Regions from separate parts of the Caldifermentibacillus hisashii genome, predicted to be linked through region 2. Evidence: a T-box and tRNA genes for the amino acid it is inferred to sense, from the RefSeq annotation. Region 2 holds a T-box; the other holds one or more tRNA genes.
What was found. A T-box is a leader RNA that pairs with one kind of tRNA and senses whether it is charged. The one in region 2 lies ahead of alaS (alanine--tRNA ligase), so its partner is inferred to be a tRNA-Ala.

Region 1 (8,217 bases), 440 kb from region 2:
ATCATAAATAGTATGGGATCTTCAATGACATTCGTTTCTGATTCATGGTGAACTAGTTCATCGACAGAAATATTCATGACATCTGCAATCTTTTTTATTTCCTCAATATTTGTGGCCTTTTGTCCTTTAACAATCTTGCTCATTACTTGTTTGGAAACACCAATTCGTTCAGCAAATTCTGTTTGACTTATTTGATGTTTTTCAATGTAATGAATTATTTTTTCTCCAATTTCCTCAAAAATTGTTTTCATTCTACATTCCTCCCTAAACTATATGATATCCAATTTTTCATATTCAAGTCAACAATTTGTTTACTTCATGTAAATATTTGTATTCTAACTGTTTACTAAGAGATCTGATTTCAAATGTTTTGGGAAGATATGGTAAAGTGGTCAATAGAAAGAGTGACATGAACAAACAAACAGAACGATAAATCTTAGCCCATTGGAGAACTAAATGAATATGGTTCGTAACACTATATAAATGATAATGACCCGATCTAGGGGATTAGAAAAGACTGTCCAGAAGTTAAGCAGTTCAATCAATGTGAAAAATACTCATGTAAAAAATAATAGCTATCGAACACGAATTAGCAATAAAACTAGCAGAAAAAACAACGCTTGGGCAATTTTCCAAGCGTTGTTATGTTCGAAACAGATATTATCTAAAGTGTTTTTCAATAATTAATTTCGCTCTATCATCAAGATTAGAAGGTAAGTGATTTGGTGAGAAGTATTTTAAATCAATACTTTCTCCATCAGTCATCGACAATTCACCATAAACTTCTTTGGCTAGGTAAACGCATATAACGTTATACACTTCATCACCATTAGGATACTTAAAGTAAAGCTCTTTTCCCGATAATACATCAATGAATTTAAATTTTCTTGCTTTTAACCCTGTTTCTTCAAGTAATTCCCGTTTGGCAGTTTCCTCCAAACTTTCGCCTAGTTCCATTGCCCCGCCTGGAAGTCCCCTACTTTGATTAATCTTGGATTGACTTTAAATGTTTCTACATAAAGTTCTACGGTTTTATCAATTGATGTTCCGAAAATCTCTGTAAATATAAGAGTGCTATTTTTATGTTTTATAAATTATCGTACTTTTAGATAAATATCTAATAATCATTATAATTAACATATTATACAAATATTTTAATGGGTGGTATAATTCTGAACAATGGACGATATCAAAATATTGTAAAGGTGGGTGTAAGTGAATGAAGGCGATTAAATCAATTGTTATTTGGGGTTTGATTTCTGCACTGGGGGCGGCAAGTTTTGGTATTTTAGCCTTAAACAGAGGGGAATCAATTAACTCCATCTGGTTGATCACCGCTGCGATTTGCGTTTATGCGATTGGCTATCGTTTTTACAGTAAATTTATGGCAAAACGGGTCTTTGAACTGGATGATAATCGCAAAACGCCTAGTGAAATTAATAATGATGGGAAGGACTTTGTACCGACAAACAAAGTTGTTTTGTTCGGCCATCACTTTGCAGCCATCGCCGGTGCAGGACCGCTTGTCGGACCTATATTAGCAGCACAAATGGGCTATCTCCCGGGAACCCTTTGGATCGTTGTAGGGGTTGTTCTGGCGGGAGCTGTTCAAGATTTTATTATTCTTTTTGCTTCGACTCGACGCAATGGGAAATCCCTTGGTGAAATGATTAAAGATGAAATGGGAAAAGTAACCGGAATTATTGCCATGGTTGGTATTTTAGGTATCATGATTATCTTGCTTGCCGTACTTGGCCTTGTTGTTGTTAAAGCGTTAGTCGGTAGTCCATGGGGATTATTTACGGTTGCCTCAACGATTCCGATTGCGATTTTAATGGGGATTTATATGCGATTCGTCAGACCGGGGCGAATTGGTGAAGCCACTGTATTAGGTATTATTCTTTTAATTTTATCACTTGTATTTGGTAGATATATCGGTCAACATCCGGAACTTTCGGCCATATTTAATTTGAGCGGAGAAACGATTGCCATTTTGATGATTATTTACGGATTCGTGGCAGCCGTTTTACCGGTTTGGTTACTGCTTGCTCCGCGGGATTATTTAAGTACATTTTTAAAAATTGGAACGATTGTCGGTTTGGCAATTGGAATTTTTATTGCCATGCCACATCTGCAAATGCCTGCCGTAACTGAATTTATCAACGGTACAGGTCCGGTTTTCTCAGGCAATTTATTCCCGTTTTTATTTATCACCATTGCCTGCGGTGCCGTATCCGGTTTCCATGCCTTAATTTCTTCCGGTACAACACCGAAAATGATTGAACGGGAATCTCATGCGCGTCCAATTGGTTATGGTGCCATGTTGACAGAATCATTCGTTGCGGTTATGGCGATGATTGCAGCTTGTGTACTGACACCGGGTATTTATTTTGCAATTAATAGCCCGGCTGCGGTTATTGGTACCGATGTGACGACCGCAGCAACAACAATCTCAGAGTGGGGTTACACCATTACACCGGATATGTTAACTGAAATTAGTAATCATATTGAAGAAGAATCCATTCTATCCCGTACAGGTGGTGCACCAACGTTTGCGATTGGAATGGCAACAATTTTCTCCCAAGTAATCGGCGGGAAAGCATTAATGGCATTCTGGTACCATTTTGCGATTTTATTTGAAGCATTGTTTATTTTGACCACAATTGATGCAGGGACACGGGTTTGCCGTTTTATGATTCAAGAAGTTATCGGTACGGTATATAAACCTTTCGCCAATACCGAAGCATGGTTACCGAATATTACTGCAACCGCATTGAGTGTAGCTGCTTGGGGATATTTCTTATATCAAGGAGTAGTTGACCCACTTGGCGGAATTAACACTCTATGGCCGCTATTCGGTATTTCAAACCAAATGCTCGCAGGTATTGCCTTAATCTTTGGTACAACGGTTCTCTTTAAAATGGGTAAGAAAAAATATACATGGGTTACACTGATCCCGACAGTTTTGTTACTTGTTGTTACATTGACAGCCGGTTGGCAAAAGCTTTTCCATTCGAATCCGGCAATCGGTTTTTTATCTCATGCAAACAAGTTTCAAGAGGCATATAATAACGGGGAAGTGTTAGCACCGGCGAAAGACTTAGGTGAAATGCGACAAATTTTGTTTAACGATTATATTGATGCAGCCCTTTGCGCCATCTTTATGCTTGTTGTTATTATGGTATTTATTTCTGCCATTCGGATTTGGATTAAAATATTGAAAAATCAAAAACTGGAACTTCATGAAAGTCCGTATATACCTAGAGAAAATATTAATGCGGGGGCATAACAAAATGGAATGGATTAAGAAAGTATTAAGATACCGGAAACAATTTTTTAGTTTGTTAGTCGGTGTTCCTTGTTACGAAACGTATGTCGAGCATATGGAAAAACATCATCCGGGTGAACCAATAAAGTCTCGGAAGGAATTTTTCTGCGAAGCCCAAGATGAGCGTTACAATGCAAAAGGTGGAAAAGTTTCGAGATGTTGTTAATTCTATAAAATAGCGAAAAATGCAAACAGCTCCATTCGAATGGTGGATGGGGCTGTTTGAATTATTAATAGAAGAATCAATACAAATCCGAAGTCTTTCGAAAAAACCAATCTTCAAAAATTAAAAGAAACCCTATTATATCTAGGGTTTTTGGTAGTGGAGCATAGCGGGTTCGAACCGCTGACCTCTTCGCTGCCAGCGAAGCGCTCTCCCAGCTGAGCTAATGCCCCATATTCTTTTTTTATAACGCTGACAAAAATTATTATATAACCAATAAAAATATTTTGCAAGGATATTTTTATCATCCAAGGATATTTTTATCATCAACTTCTAAAAATAAATAGTCATCAAACTGAAAGAGGGCGGGATTAAATTTTTGTAAGGATATTAAAAGAACTAGTTATAAATAAATAATCGGGGTTTGAAGGAATCGGCTAGCACTGGTCTTATGGAAAAAAGGAATCACAGTGCACAAAAAGCCCAGTTCTCATGAACAAAACATAACAAAAGTATTCATAAGAACGTTCAGGCTTTTAACGGATAGTTGGTAGTTTTAGTTTAGTTATCCACATTACCGAAGATAGGAGGCACAAATACATTTTTATGTGCTTTTTAAAGGGTAATAAGTTTAGCTCATCGGTTAACCTCATTTATTTATGACAGGAGTGCAAATACGTTTTCATAGGTATTTAACTCACCGCAAAAATCCGATTAATTTCTTTTTCTGCGTCCGCATCTGTCAAAAGCAAAATTGAATCATGCGGTTCAATGAACGTTTCTCCGCGGGGAATGATGACCTCCTCATCCCGTAAAACCGCAATCAAAACGCATTTCGGGGGTATCCCCAAATCTTTAATTGGTTTTGCAACTGCACTAGACCCTTCATGTACAGCGACTTTCGCAATTGAGTAGTTGCCGCGGTTTAACTTCATTAAAGTAGACAAATTTTCCATATCCATTTCATCGACGACCATATGGGCCATAATATTCGATTGATTAATCGCAACGTCGACGCCCATCGAATGCGTATAAAGCCACTCATTACGCGGATGGTTGACACGGGCGACAACACGGCGCACCCCAAATTCAAACTTTGCAATGGTGGAAGCGACAAGATTTACTTCATCACGACCGGTAACAGCCACCAAAACATCAGCTGACTTAATTCCAGCTTCCTCTAGCGTATTTGGGTCTGTTCCGCTTCCCCCAATAACTACCTCACTGGAAAAATCCTCAATTAACTTGTCGATCAAATGTTCACGTATTTCAATTATTTTTATTTGAATACCATTTTCTTCCAGGAGTTTTCCGACATAAGAACCAACTTGCCCGCCACCGATGATAATCACATTCATATTACTCACCCCTTATCTTAATCCGAGCATCGTTTTTAATTTATTTTTAGCAGTCATAACAACAGCGATATACAGAACATCATGCGCCTGTAAAATGGTTCCCGACACAGGGATGATAGATTGATTCCCCCTACTGATCGTCACAATCATAATTTCGCCCATACTCATCAGTTCTTTTACGGTATGACCGATGAGAAGTGGGGGAGTTTCTACCCGAATTATCTCCACCTGACCATTATCAGGGGACCATACAGTATCCAGTTGATTATAGCTTAATAATTCCGTAACTCTTTGAATTCCCCAGGAAACTGGAGAAATTGTTTGAATACCGAAACTTTGATAAATATCCGCTTTCCTTGGATCGTATAGTAAAGCAATCACTTGAGGAACCCGATATTGATTTTTTACAATCCGGGCCAATAGCGCATTTGTTTCATCATCATTCGTACAAGCAACAAGCGCATCCACTTGATCAATTCGTAAAGCTTCTAAAATCTTTCTATCAATTCCAAAACCGACAACTTTTACACCGGAAAAATCAGGAGGTAATTTTTTAAAAGCCTCTTTATCCTTATCAATGATCGTTACATCATGTCCCCTTAATTGAAGATTCATCGCCAAACTTGCTCCCATATGACCACAACCAACAATGATATCCCGCATTTTCCTTCACTCCATTTCTGTTCATTTATGAGTTTGCACTATTCTCCTCGAAATTGCTTTACGAATTTCTTCAATGGCTAAAATAATAGGCGGAATGCAGATTAAGAAAGTCCAGCTTTGTACCCCGATTGGCGCTGTACCAAAGACTTTTTGTAATAAAGGCACATGCATAATGACCAGTAACAAAATGACCTCAAGAATAATCCCTGCATTAATCGTTACATTTTTTAGAAAACCGATTTTAAATACGGATTCATTTTCTGTACGACAGTTCATAACCGCACCAATTTGGCAAAAAACAATTGCAGCCAGTGTCATTGTTGTAGCAGCAATATAAGTTGCGCTTCCTTCCTCAGCCAAATTTCCTAACGAAAAACCATTGATGGAATTGACAAAGAAATAGGCAGATAGAGAAACAATGGATTCTAAAATACCGTACCAAAAGAATGCTTTAATCAAAATGGTTCGATTTAATAAAGGTTCTTTCAAGTTTCTTGGTGGCTTGTTCATAATGCCGGCTTCCGGTTTTTCAGAGCCAAGACCAAGCGCCGGGATTAAATCGGTACCAAGATCAATAAATAAAATTTGCATGATGGTGAGCGGCAGTGGAATCGATCCTTTTGATAACAAAAACGCCATTGATGGTGCAGCTTCCGGGACATTACTGTTCAAAATATAAAGTAAAAATTTACGTATATTGTTGTAGGCAGCTCGTCCTTGTTCAACCGCATGGACAATGGAAGCAAAATTATCATCAGTCAAAATCATGTCGGCGGCTTCTTTGGCAACATCCGTTCCTGTGATTCCCATTGCTACACCAATATCGGCTTTTTTCAATGCCGGCGCATCATTAACACCATCACCGGTAACCGCAACGACTTCACCAAGTTGTTGGAGATTATCGACGACTCGATATTTTTGTTCCGGCGCAACCCGTGCAAAAATGACTTCATCCTTTAAGGCATTTTTCAGTTGGTCATCAGACATTCCTTCTAGTTCGAGTCCGGAAATAACGCGAGGGTGATCGCCTGTCACAATGCCGATCCGCTTTGCAATACTTTCGGCAGTGAGTCCATAGTCACCGGTTATCATAACAATGCGAATACCTGCTTGATGACATTTTTGCACAGCTTCTTTGACTTCCGGACGCGGAGGATCAGCCATGACAACTAATCCGATAAACGTCATTTTTTGTTCGATGATTTCGGGTGTATAAGCACTTAAAGATGTCGGGATATCTTGGTCGTCTAGACCTAAATATCGGACGGCAACAGCCAAAACCCGTAAACCTTGACGTGCATAGCTATCGTTTGCTGTCATAGCCTTTTTTTTCATATCATCGGTTATTGGCTGGATTTGACCGTTAATCAGAACATTTTCACAAAGCTCAATTAACTCTTTCGGTGCCCCTTTTGTGTAGGCAACCCGATTTTTTCCGTGAATCGGTTTATTTAATTGATGAATGGTCGTCATTCGTTTTCTTCTCGAGTCGAAGTGGAGTTCACGGATGCGCGGTTGTTCGTTTTGTATGTTTTCAAGTTTTAAACCCGCTTTTTCAGCAACGACGCCTAAACAGGCTTCGGTCGGGTCACCGAGTACAGTGTAGCGTGGATTTTTTTCATCGGGTGGCAAAATTCGCGCATTGCTGCAGAGGCTGGCAGCAGTCAAGAGAAGATTAACATCAGGATTCGTCTTGGATGTAATCTTATGGTCTCCGTCGATAATTTCCCCTTTTGGTGCATAGCCGGTTCCGGTGACTTCCAGCTCTTTATCCGGGAGCCAGAGATGGTTTACAGTCATCTCGTTTTGCGTTAATGTACCGGTTTTATCCGTACAAATGACTGTAGTACAGCCTAGTGTTTCGACAGAGGAGAGGTTTTTTACAAGTGCATTTTTCTTTACCATTCTTTGTACACCACGAGCTAAGGCAAGGGTGACTGTTGGCAAAAGTCCTTCCGGGATAAAAGCAACAATCATTCCTAATGCAAAGATGAACGACTCTGCTACAGGGTCTTTGACGAAGAAAACAGCAAGAACAAAGAAAATAAAACCGAATGTCAGTGCAATGATGGAGATTTGTTTAGTTAGTCGATTTAATTCTTTTTGCAGCGGGCTCTGTTCATCTGTGACGTTTTGGGTTAGCCCGGCAATTTTGCCAAGTTCAGTGTCCATCCCTGTTTTGAAAACGACCGCTTTTCCCGAACCGCTGGAGACAGTACTTCCCGTGAAAATAAGATTAGCTATTTCAAGATTCGTCAAATCATTTCGGTGAATAGCATCGGAAAATTTTCGCACCGGATTTGATTCTCCTGTTAGCGCAGATTGGTTCACTTGCAGATCACTTGCTTCAATAAGACGGGCATCAGCAGAAATTTTTTCGCCTTCTGTAATGAGCATCACATCACCGGGAACGAGCTCATCGGTCAAGATTTGTACTTCTTTCCCGTCACGGATCACTCTGGCATAGGAAGCGAGCATACTTTTTAATGCTTCTGTTGCTTTACTTGCCTTGTATTCTTGAATGAAGCTAAAAATTCCGTTAATAATATTGACGCACCAAACAGCGACTCCGAGTTCGGGCATTTTGGCAACGAAGGCAATACCGCCACTAATCCAGAGAAGAATTGCCATCATGCTGATAAAGTTTGATAAAAATTGTAAATATAGCGGTCTCCCTTGTTTTTCTTTAATTGTATTTTTACCGA
Region 2 (11,767 bases):
AACATCAGCTTTCCGGGTACAAATGTTGAACAAATGCTTGTCAATCTTGACTTGGAAGGTATTGCAGCATCGAGCGGATCGGCGTGTACAGCCGGATCATTGGAACCAAGTCATGTGTTAAGTGCAATGTATGGGCATCAGGCAGATGAATTAACCAATTCAATCCGATTCAGCTTCGGTTATGGAATAACATTAGGGCAAACAATTACGATTGCCGAAAAAACAGTGAAGGTTGTTAAACGGCTAACCGGAAAATAGAAAGTGATTTGGTGGTGAATAACTTGAAAAAACCCGAAGATACACGCGTCGTTGTCGGGATGAGCGGCGGTGTCGATTCGTCGGTAGCCGCTTATCTTTTGAAACAACAAGGCTACGATGTGATTGGTGTGTTTATGAAAAACTGGGATGATACCGATGAATTTGGTGTTTGTACGGCAACGGAAGATTATGAAGATGTGATTCGTGTTTGTAATCAAATCGGTATTCCTTATTATGCTGTCAATTTTGAAAAGGAATATTGGGATAAAGTGTTTACCTATTTCCTGGATGAATATAAAGCCGGTCGGACACCGAATCCGGATGTCATGTGTAATAAGGAAATTAAATTTAAGGCATTTCTTGAACATGCGTTGAAATTAGGTGCTGATTACTTGGCAACCGGTCACTATGCCCAAGTGAAAATTATTGACGGTGAATACAAAATGTTGCGCGGCAAAGATGTCAACAAGGATCAAACGTATTTCTTGAATCAACTATCACAAGAACAAATTTCCAAAGTGATGTTTCCAATCGGTCACATGGATAAAAAACGGGTTCGGGAAATTGCTAAAGAAGCCGGACTTGCGACAGCAACGAAAAAAGACAGTACCGGGATTTGTTTTATCGGTGAACGGAACTTCAAAGAATTTTTAAGTAAATACTTACCGGCTCAACCGGGCAGAATGGAAACTTTGACCGGTGAAATAAAAGGTTTTCATGAAGGCCTCATGTATTATACGATCGGTCAGAGACACGGGCTCGGTATCGGCGGTTCCGGTGATCCGTGGTTTGTTGTTGGTAAAGACTTGGAACGAAATGTCCTGTTGGTTGGTCAAGGCTATGATAATGATGCGTTATATTCGGATGCAATCATTGCGACCAATGTAAGTTGGGTCTCTGACAAAGAAAAACCTGCTCAATTTTCATGTACGGCCAAGTTCCGCTACCGCCAACCGGATCATGGTGTTACGGTTACACTTTTAGGGAATAACACAGCAAGAGTTGAATTTGATGAACCGATACGTGCGGTCACACCGGGGCAAGCCGTTGTCTTCTATAACGGTGAAGAATGCCTTGGTGGAGGTACCATCGATCAAATATTCAAAGACAATGAACGATTAAAGTATGTGGGGTAAAAATCGGAGGATCAGCTGAAATGTTATGCTGGTCCTCTGTCCTTTTTATAATAAATTCTATATAATTATTTTTGGATAGTCCCTTTTGTTTGTTTTATATAATTTGTCAATGAAACCTTTTTCGTCATCATCTTGGGGAGAAACGAAGGAAATCCTTAATTTGTCGACAAGACCCGATCTTGAAAAAAATCTTTGACAAAACGTCGATAGGCTCTATGCTCGTTTCTTATAAAAATGCTTATAGTACCATTTTTCAACATATCTTTGGAGGGGGAAATCGGAAATGCAACAAGAAGAACGTTATATTAAGGGCAGACCGATCGTCACCATTTTTCACAATGAACAAAATTTATATACCGTTCTTCGGATTCGTGTCGATGAATCAAATGAGGCTGGTGTGAACAAAGATGCGGTTGTCACCGGCTATTTCCCCCGTCTGTATGAAGAGGAAACTTATATTTTTTACGGAAAGTTTACGGATCATCCAAAATATGGTCCACAATTTCAAGTTGACCATTTTCGAAAAGATCTGCCAAAGACAAAACAAGGTGTTGTTCAATATTTATCAAGTGAACTTTTTAAAGGAATTGGAAAGAAAACGGCTGAAAATATTGTGGACGTTCTGGGTGAAAATGCTATCGAACGCATCATGAAACAGCCGTCTTTATTGGACACGGTACCGAAATTGGCTGCTGATAAAGCAAAATTGTTACATGAAAAATTAATAGAGTATCAAGGGTTAGAAAATATTATGGTCGGGTTGAATCAATACGGGTTCGGTCCGCAGCTGTCTATGCGAATCTATCAAACATATAAAGAGCATACACTGGAAATCGTCGAAAATAACCCGTATAAACTTGTGGAAGATATTGAAGGAATTGGCTTTGGTCGGGCAGATGAATTAGGCTTTAAACTCGGCATGAAAGGAAATCATCCGGATCGGGTTAAGGCCGGTTGTTTATACACATTAGAAACAGATTGTATTCAAGAAGGTCATTGTTATTTGGAAAAGAAAACTTTCATTCCGACTGTTAAAAAGTTGCTGGAATCTAACCAGCCGGTGGAAATTTTTCCGGAAGAAATTGAGCATGAACTTTTGAAACTGGAGGAAGAAGGAAAGATCGTCATCGATGAGGAACGTGTATTTCTACCTTCCATTTTTTATTCGGAAAAAGGTTTGGTAACGAATATAAAAAGAATCTTGGCTCAAAAAGAATTTGAAGACGGCTTTCCGGAATCAGAATTTCTACTTGCATTAGGTAGTTTAGAGGAACGGCTTGGTATTCAATATGCTCCATCACAAAGGGAAGCAATTCAAACCGCACTCTCCAGTCCAATGTTAATTTTAACCGGCGGACCGGGAACGGGAAAAACGACGGTAATTAAAGGAATCGTTGAACTGTATGGAGAATTGCACGGTTGCAGTTTGGATCCAAAAGACTATAAAAAGGATGAAGTGTTTCCGTTTGTGTTGGCTGCTCCAACCGGTCGGGCCGCAAAACGGATGGCGGAATCAACCGGTTTACCGGCAGTAACGATTCATCGATTACTCGGATGGAATGGAACAGAAACCTTTGATTATAACGAAGATAATCCGATTGAAGGGAAGATTGTTATCATTGATGAGATGTCGATGGTTGACATTTGGCTTGCCCATCATTTATTTAAAGCTTTGCCTGCGCATGTGCAAGTAATTTTGGTCGGTGATGAAGATCAATTACCTTCCGTTGGCCCGGGGCAAGTTTTGAAAGATTTATTAGCCTCAGAACGAATTCCGACCGTTCGTTTGACGGATATTTATCGACAAGAAAGCGGCTCATCCATTATTCAGCTTGCTCATGCCATAAAAAACGGGACGATACCGGAAGATTTAAGAAACCAACAAAAGGATCGTTCATTCATTTCTTGCCGTACGACACAAGTTGCTGATGTCGTAAAGCAGGTCGTCGGACATGCAATCAATAAAGGTTATACACCTAAAGATATTCAAGTTTTGGCACCGATGTATCGGGGGCCGGCCGGAATTGATGAGCTGAATATACTTCTCCAAGAAATATTGAATGGAACGAACAAGGAAAAGCGAAGGGAATTAAACTTTGGCGACCATACTTACCGGGTTGGCGATAAAGTTTTGCAATTAATCAATCAACCGGATAAAAATATTTTTAACGGTGATATCGGTGAAATTGTAGCTATCTTTTATGCAAAAGAGACAGAGGAAAAAGTTGATCAACTGGTCGTTTCGTTTGACGGTAATGAGGTTACTTACCCGAGACAGGATTTACATCAAATTACCCTTGCCTATTGCTGCAGTATTCACAAATCGCAAGGGAGCGAATTTCCGATTGTCATTCTACCGATTGTCAGAGGCTATCACCGGATGTTACGGAGAAATCTTATTTATACGGCCATCACGCGGAGTAAAGAAAAATTAATTTTATGCGGGGAAGAGGATGCCTTTCGAACCGCCGTTTATCGTACGGATGATAATATGAGGAACACGACGTTAAAGAAACGATTATTGCAAGAAATAAACGGAAATCACACTCCGGATATCGGGGTAGTGAAAGAAGATATGTCTTATGAAGAACGATTAATGAATACGGATCCGATGGTTGGCATGGAGAATATTAGCCCGTATGATTTCATGATTGAAGATAGAGCGGAATATTTAAGTTGACCTGATATCCAGAGAGAAAGTTTTGTAAAAATGATTATTTTCCCAACAATTTGGGCAGAATGGTATCAAATAATATTTATAAATTTGATTTGAGGTGGAAAAGTGGAACTAATTTGCCCAAATTGTCACAGTAAAGATATTGGGAAGATCGGGATCAATCAATATTATTGCTGGAACTGTTTTATTGAGCTATCGGTTTCAAATGGGATGATTCACACACATCAGGTGGAAGAAGACGGATCCCTTTCCTCCCTGGATGATTTATTCCCGGAAGAAGAACGTCGCTATCATGCATAATATCGCTCCATCCTCTCAAACTATAACGAGGGGGGAGTGTTGTCGATGGATATTAAAGTGAAGTGGTATTACCGATTAGGATTTTTATTATTACTATTTGTTGTTCTTTATGTGTTTATCAGACTTTCACCGATGTGGAAACCGGTTATTCAGATTTTTTTGAAGGTACTGTTACCTTTTCTGATTGCCGGATTTATCGCTTACTTATTATATCCGCTTGTGGAGAAACTCCATCAAAACGGGTTACAGAGATGGCTTTCCGTCTTATTAATCTATATTTTATTTTTTGGGGGAGTCGGTTTTGCCATCTATAAAGGAATACCTGTCTTTATTAAACAATTAAAGGATCTTTCCGAAAACATCCCCGGTTTCATACACCAGTATGAAATGTGGGGAGATTTTATTGAAAGAAAAACAAAAACTTGGCCGCTCGGAATTCACGAACAAATTGATGTCGGTTATCAAGCGATTGAGGAAGGACTTAAGCGGCTGATTGAACGAATTTTAAAGTTTTTTATATGGTTAGTGGACAATTTTTTTCTGTTAATCCTGGTTCCATTTATTGCATTTTATATTTTAAAAGATATTGATTACTTAAAAAAAACATTTTGGTCCTTTGTGCCTAAAAAATGGCGGGAACAAACGAGAGATTTTCTTTTCAACGTCGAGCAATCGCTTGGAAATTATATCCGCGGGCAACTGACTGTCTGTGCCTTAGTTGGCATTATATCGATGATCTTTTTCTGGCTGATCAAAATAGATTACCCGCTTTTACTTGGCTCGATCATTGGGATTACGAATGTGATTCCGTATTTTGGTCCGATTATCGGTGTCGTTCCAGCCGCAATTATTGCATCTCAAACATCCGTAAAAATGATTATTTTTGTTGTTTTGTTTGTCTTTTTCCTTCAGTTTCTTGAGGGAAATATTTTATCACCTTACATAGTCGGGAAATCTTTACAGATGCATCCTTTATTAATTATATTTTCCATCTTAATTGGTGGTGAAATCGGCGGGGTACTGGGACTTATCATGGCGGTTCCGTTAATTGCGGTCATTAAAACTACTATTTTGCAAGCTTTGGATCAGTTTAAAAGGCGGGATTATGGTTAATTTTTTTCGCTTAATTTCCGGATACAATCATTTTCGATAATTGACAAGGAGACGGTCAAATACTAGAATAAAAAATATGACTGGAGATTTAAAAATATCAACACATTGACGGAGCGAGTATGTATCAATGAGTCTAAAAAAGAGAGAAATTTCCGTGGCTGAAAGAAATTTCCAGACAGTTGTTACAGAAGGCTACTCCCGAGTGCAGCTAATCCCTGCCGTTACTTCGCGTTAAGAAGGCTAAAGTGATGAGAGTGATTAAGACTTTCATAACTAGGGTGGTACCACGGAACAGACTCTTCGTCCCTAATTTTAGGGGAGGAGTTTTTTTATTGGAACAAAATGGAAATAAATAAATTAGGGAGGAATTCGCTTGAAAAAATTGACAAGTGCTGAAATTCGTCGTATGTATCTTGAGTTTTTTCAGGAAAAAGGACATAAGATTGAACCGAGTGCATCGCTCATCCCGCATGATGATCCGTCATTACTTTGGATTAACAGCGGTGTTGCCACATTAAAAAAATATTTTGACGGCCGGGTAAAGCCGGATAACCCGCGGATTACGAATGCCCAAAAATCGATTCGGACCAATGATATTGAAAACGTCGGGAAAACAGCACGCCACCATACTTTTTTTGAAATGCTCGGTAATTTCTCAATCGGTGATTATTTTAAAGAAGAAGCCATTATTTGGGCATGGGAATTTTTAACAAGCCCGAAATGGATTGGCTTTGAGCCGGAAAAATTATCCGTAACAATACATCCCGAAGATGAGGAAGCGTACAAAATTTGGCATGAAAAAGTCGGGATACCGGAAGAGAGAATTATTCGGTTAGAAGGCAATTTCTGGGATATCGGTGAAGGACCAAGTGGCCCAAATTCGGAAATTTTCTATGACCGCGGACCGGAATTTGGCAATGATGATAATGATCCGGAATTATATCCGGGTGGAGAAAATGACCGGTATTTAGAAGTTTGGAACTTAGTCTTTTCTCAATTTAATCATAATCCCGACGGTTCATATACGCCACTGCCGAAGAAAAACATTGATACCGGGATGGGGCTGGAACGAATGGCCTCTGTTATTCAAAATACAAAGACAAACTTTGAAACAGATCTGTTCATTCCTATTATCAAAAAGACGGAAGAAATATCCGGTGTGAAATATGGTGAAAATGAAGAATTTGATGTGGCTTTTAAAGTGATTGCTGATCATATTCGTACCGTTACTTTTGCTGTTGGTGATGGGGCATTGCCGTCTAATGAAGGTCGAGGCTATGTGTTAAGGAGACTTTTGAGACGTGCCGTTCGTTATGCAAAACAAATTCAAATCGAACGCCCGTTTATGTTCGAATTAGTTCCGGTTGTCGGGAAAATTATGGAAGACTATTATCCGGAAGTGAAAAACAAGGCGGAATTCATTGGAAAAGTGATCAAAAATGAAGAAGAACGATTCCATGAAACATTAAATGAAGGAATCGCAATTTTAACCGATATCATTGAAAAAGCAAAAAGTACCGGTAAGAAAACAATAGCTGGGGTCGATGTTTTCCGCCTTTATGACACGTATGGATTTCCGGTTGAGCTAACGGAAGAATACGCACAAGATGCCGGGCTTGCAATCGATCATCACGGTTTTGAAAAAGAAATGGAATTACAAAGGGAACGGGCCCGAAAAGCACGGCAAGAAACAGGTTCGATGCAAGTTCAAGGCGGTGACTTGGGAGAATTCACTGTTTCCAGCACATTTGTTGGATATGATACACTTGAAACGAATGCAAAAATTATCGGTATATTTAAAGATGGAAAACTCATTTCTTCGGCCAATCAAGGGGAAGAAATTCAGCTTATCTTGGACCAAACGCCTTTTTATGCGGAAAGCGGCGGGCAAATTGCGGACCGTGGTACGATTACGGCTGAAGGTCTCGTAATAGAAGTCCTTGATGTCCAAAAAGCGCCAAACCGGCAAAACCTTCACCGGGCTGTTGTCAAGCAGGGGCTAGCAGAAACCGGCCAAACGGTCTTTGCCAAAATTGACAGCAAAAATCGTTTGCAAATTACGAAAAACCATTCAGCAACCCATCTTTTACATCGAGCTTTGAAGGATGTCCTTGGTGAGCATGTCAATCAGGCGGGCTCGCTTGTTGAACCGGATCGGCTCCGTTTTGACTTTTCTCATTTCGGACAAGTAACCGAAGAAGAGTTGAGCAAAATTGAAAAAATTGTCAATGAAAAAATTTGGGAAAGCTTACCGGTAGAAATTATGGAAAAACCGCTCGCCGAAGCTAAAGCAATGGGTGCGATGGCATTGTTTGGTGAAAAGTACGGCGAAATCGTCCGTGTGGTCAAAATGGGTGAATACTCCATCGAGCTTTGCGGCGGATGCCATGTTCCGAACACTTCCGCCATCGGTCTATTTAAACTTGTTACCGAAACCGGAATTGGAGCCGGGACCAGACGGATTGAAGCAGTAACGGGTGAAAAAGCTTACCAATATATGTCAGATCAAATTCAAATATTAAATGATGCCGCACATAAATTAAAGGCGAACGTGAAAGATGTTCCGGAAAAAATTGCGGCCTTGCAAAAAGAATTACGAGAAGCCCATAAAGAAATTGAATCATTAACTGCCAAATTAGGCAATATAGAAGCAAAAAGCTTAATAAATAAAGTAAAAGAAGTAAATGGCATTCAGTTGCTGGTCAGTCGCGTCGAAATTAATGAATCCAATCAATTGCGAACTATGTTGGATGAGTTAAAGCAAAAAATCAAGTCCGGTGTCATTGTTCTTGGTGCAGTATTGGATGGAAAGGTACAACTGATTGCGGGGGTAACGAAAGACCTAACCGGAACTTATCACGCCGGTAAATTAATCAAAGAAGTTGCCGGTATTTGTGGCGGTGGCGGCGGTGGTCGTCCGGACATGGCCCAAGCCGGTGGAAAAGATCCAAATCGTTTATCTGAAGCACTTCAATATGTAGAAGAATGGATAAAGAATACTTGATGATCGGTACGTTTAGAAAAAATCGGAACGCATCGTAAATCGAAGAACATGCACGATTTCGGTTGTTGCGTATTTCGATGAAGCTCCCGGTGCAATGAAGAGATGGGAAAGTATAAGTTGAAAATTATACTTTCCTTCTGCAAAAAAGATTTCATTAATTAGACAAGTAGTGTAAAATAAAGACAAATAACCGCAACCTGAGTTTGATCGGAGGTGCATGACCATGAGTTCACTTGATCGGACGATGCAATTTCATTTTCCGGAAGAACCAATCAATCAAGAAGTACAAAAAGTTCTTCAGGAAGTTTTTCTAGCATTGGAGGAAAAGGGATATAATCCTATTAATCAAATCGTTGGCTATTTATTATCAGGTGATCCTGCTTATATTCCCCGTCATAAAGATGCAAGGAATATTATTCGAAAGCTGGAGCGGGATGAGATTATTGAAGAATTGGTAAAGTTTTATATTCAAGAGCATCGTGAGGAAAAATAATGCGAATTTTAGGACTGGATGTTGGCTCAAAAACGATTGGGGTGGCGGTTAGCGATGAACTGGGCTGGACTGCCCAAGGACTGAAAACCATCCAAATTCAGGAAGACGAGCAAAAATCCGGAATACCGGAACTTGAAGAAATCATTCGAGAATACGGAATAGAAAAGATAATTGTCGGCTTACCCAAAAATATGAATGGAACAATCGGCCCACGTGGTGAAATTAGTTTGCAATTTGCCAAACTGTTAAAAAACAGGTTTAGTTTACCCGTGGAGTTATGGGATGAACGATTAACGACCATGGCTGCAGAACGAATTTTGTTGACAGCCGATGTAAGCAGGAAAAAACGTAAAAAGGTAATTGATAAAATGGCGGCCAGTCTCATTTTACAAAGTTATTTAGATAGTTTAGGAAGCCATTGAAATTTATACATGAAAGCCCTTTAAACGAAGGGGTAAGGAGGAAAATAATGGAACACGGTGAAAACCATATTATGATTATTGATGAAGATGGTAATGAAGAACTATGTGAAATATTGTTTACTTTCGAATCTGAAGAATTTGGTAAGGCGTATGTTTTATACTACCCGATAGGAGCAGAAGAAGACGATGAGGGAGAAATTGAAATTCATGCCTCAAGCTTTCTTCCCGGAAAAGAACAAGGAGATTTATTACCTATCGAATCCGAAGCGGAATGGGATTTAATTGAGGAAATGCTTGAAACTTTTTTAGGTGAAGATGAAGAGTAAAATATAAAGCTTTTACATGTCCCAAAACAGCGGATCATTTAATTTAGATGGTGGTTCCTGTTTTTGGGACATTCTTTTTTAAAATGAATTTTGCTGACAAAATTAAAAGTTATAGTATAATAATTCAAGATGAGAAAAAATTTTCGAGTATATTCTACATTATTTGCACTCTCACAAGGAGGGTTTGGATGGATAACAATAAGGACAAGGAAAAAATCATGGAGATCGTTAACAAAGAGAAATATAAAGAAGCAAAAACAGTGAGAAAAATAGTTTTTATTACAACGGCAATCATCTTTTTATTATTAGCCGGTATTTTAACCGGTGGCTATCTGTATATTCACTCTGCATTAAAGCCGGTTGATCCCGACAGTAAACAAGAAGTTCAAGTGGAAATTCCAATGGGTTCCGGAACATCAGCCATTGCGTCAATTTTAGAGAAAAACCGGGTTATTAAGGATGCACTGGTTTTCAAATATTATGTAAAATTTAAGAATGAAACCGATTTTCAAGCCGGCACATACTTACTTTCACCGTCAATGACGATGAATGAAATTATTACAAGTTTAAAAACCGGCAGTGTATATAAAAAGGCCGCCTTATCCATTCCTGTTCCGGAAGGGTTAAGATTGACAGAAATCGCTGGGATTATCGCCAAAAAGACTGATTACAGTACGGAAGAAATCGTAAATACAGTAAATAGTCCGGAGTTTATCAAAAAAGCGATGGAAACTTATCCTGAGCTTATAACGGAAGATGTTTTAAATGAAAACATTAAATTCCCACTGGAAGGTTATTTGTTTCCGGCTACATATAGCTTTGAGGAGAAGAAGCCGCCGCTTGAAGAGATCCTTCTGGCGATGATTAAAAAAACAAATGATGTCGTTGAAAAGTATCGAATTGATCTTGAAAGTAAAGGAATCACTGTCCATCAATTATTAACATTGGCATCCCTGGTAGAGGAAGAAGCAACAAATGAGGCAGATAGAAAAACAATTGCCAGCGTGTTCTATAATCGTATGGAAACCGGTATGCCTCTGCAAACAGATCCGACTGTCATTTATGCAATCGGGGAACATCGTGATCGGCTTACCTTTAAGGATTATTATGAAGTAGTGGATCCTTACAACACCTATTTAAATAGCGGCTATCCGCCGGGACCGATTGCCGGTAGCGGTGAAATGTCAATCGAAGCTGCTTTATATCCGGCTAGCTCGGATTACTATTACTTTTTAGCAACGCCTAAAGGTGAAGTACTGTTTTCAAAGACATTAGAAGAACATAATGAAAAATATGCTCAATATATTCAGTCGAATCAATCGAATAAATAATTGTTTTAAGATTTTCTCGCTTTTTCTATATGTTTATGGTACAATGTAAGCCGTATATTTATAAAGTCTGTTTTTGTTTATCTTTGTTGCTAAAAAACTTTAATTAAGCCAAAGTGTCATTCATAAAGGGTCTATCCGGCGAGCGTTTTCCCTTTATAATGACTTTTTTTCATGTATGAATCGATAACGGCAATTCTTAAGGAGAAACATCGATGATTGATGGAAAACTGTTGAGTTATTTATATAAACAAATACCGGAACGAAAGCCTTTCTTTAAAGAGATGGAACAATACGCGCGGAGGCATGCGGTCCCAATCATGGATCTGTATAGTATGGAAACAGTTCTCGTACTTCTTAACATGTTTCGGCCGAAGAAAATTTTGGAGATTGGTACCGCAATCGGCTATTCTGCATTACGGATGGCTGATGCCACCGGAGCGAAAATCGTTACGATTGAACGCGACGATGACCGTTATGAAATGGCAAAAGCCAATATCGCTCTTGAAAATAAAGAGGAACAAATTACCCTTATCAAAGGAGACGCTTTTGAAGTTTTTCATAAGGTGAGTGCGGTTGCTCCTTTTGATTGCCTGTTTATCGACGCGGCAAAAGGCCAGTATCAAAAATTTTTTGAAACGTATACGCCGCTTTTAACTGATCGTTCTCTTGTCATCACTGATAACGTCCTGTTTAAAGGGTATGTTATT

Region 1: it has a tRNA-Ala gene. The T-box ahead of alaS (alanine--tRNA ligase) is inferred to sense a tRNA for this amino acid. The anticodon was not compared.

Annotation. Positions count from the first base shown of each region.
Region 1 covers NZ_CP155467.1:2,933,116-2,941,332, reverse strand. Annotated here, with positions in the region: gene NSQ14_RS14320 (helix-turn-helix domain-containing protein) at 1-251, opposite strand, end outside; gene NSQ14_RS14315 (NUDIX hydrolase) at 661-990, opposite strand; gene NSQ14_RS14310 (carbon starvation CstA family protein) at 1,220-3,289, shown strand; gene NSQ14_RS14305 (YbdD/YjiX family protein) at 3,294-3,494, shown strand; tRNA gene NSQ14_RS14300 (tRNA-Ala) at 3,652-3,724, opposite strand; gene NSQ14_RS14295 (NAD-binding protein) at 4,184-4,849, opposite strand; gene NSQ14_RS14290 (potassium channel family protein) at 4,862-5,512, opposite strand; gene NSQ14_RS14285 (cation-transporting P-type ATPase) at 5,534-8,217, opposite strand, start outside.
Region 2 covers NZ_CP155467.1:2,494,559-2,506,325, reverse strand. Annotated here, with positions in the region: gene NSQ14_RS12145 (cysteine desulfurase family protein) at 1-258, shown strand, start outside; gene mnmA (tRNA 2-thiouridine(34) synthase MnmA) at 270-1,394, shown strand; gene recD2 (SF1B family DNA helicase RecD2) at 1,678-4,074, shown strand; gene NSQ14_RS12130 (hypothetical protein) at 4,177-4,371, shown strand; gene NSQ14_RS12125 (AI-2E family transporter) at 4,417-5,484, shown strand; T-box leader at 5,581-5,795, shown strand; gene alaS (alanine--tRNA ligase) at 5,858-8,488, shown strand; gene NSQ14_RS12115 (IreB family regulatory phosphoprotein) at 8,712-8,981, shown strand; gene ruvX (Holliday junction resolvase RuvX) at 8,981-9,403, shown strand; gene NSQ14_RS12105 (DUF1292 domain-containing protein) at 9,451-9,729, shown strand; gene mltG (endolytic transglycosylase MltG) at 9,918-11,060, shown strand; gene NSQ14_RS12095 (O-methyltransferase) at 11,273-11,767, shown strand, end outside.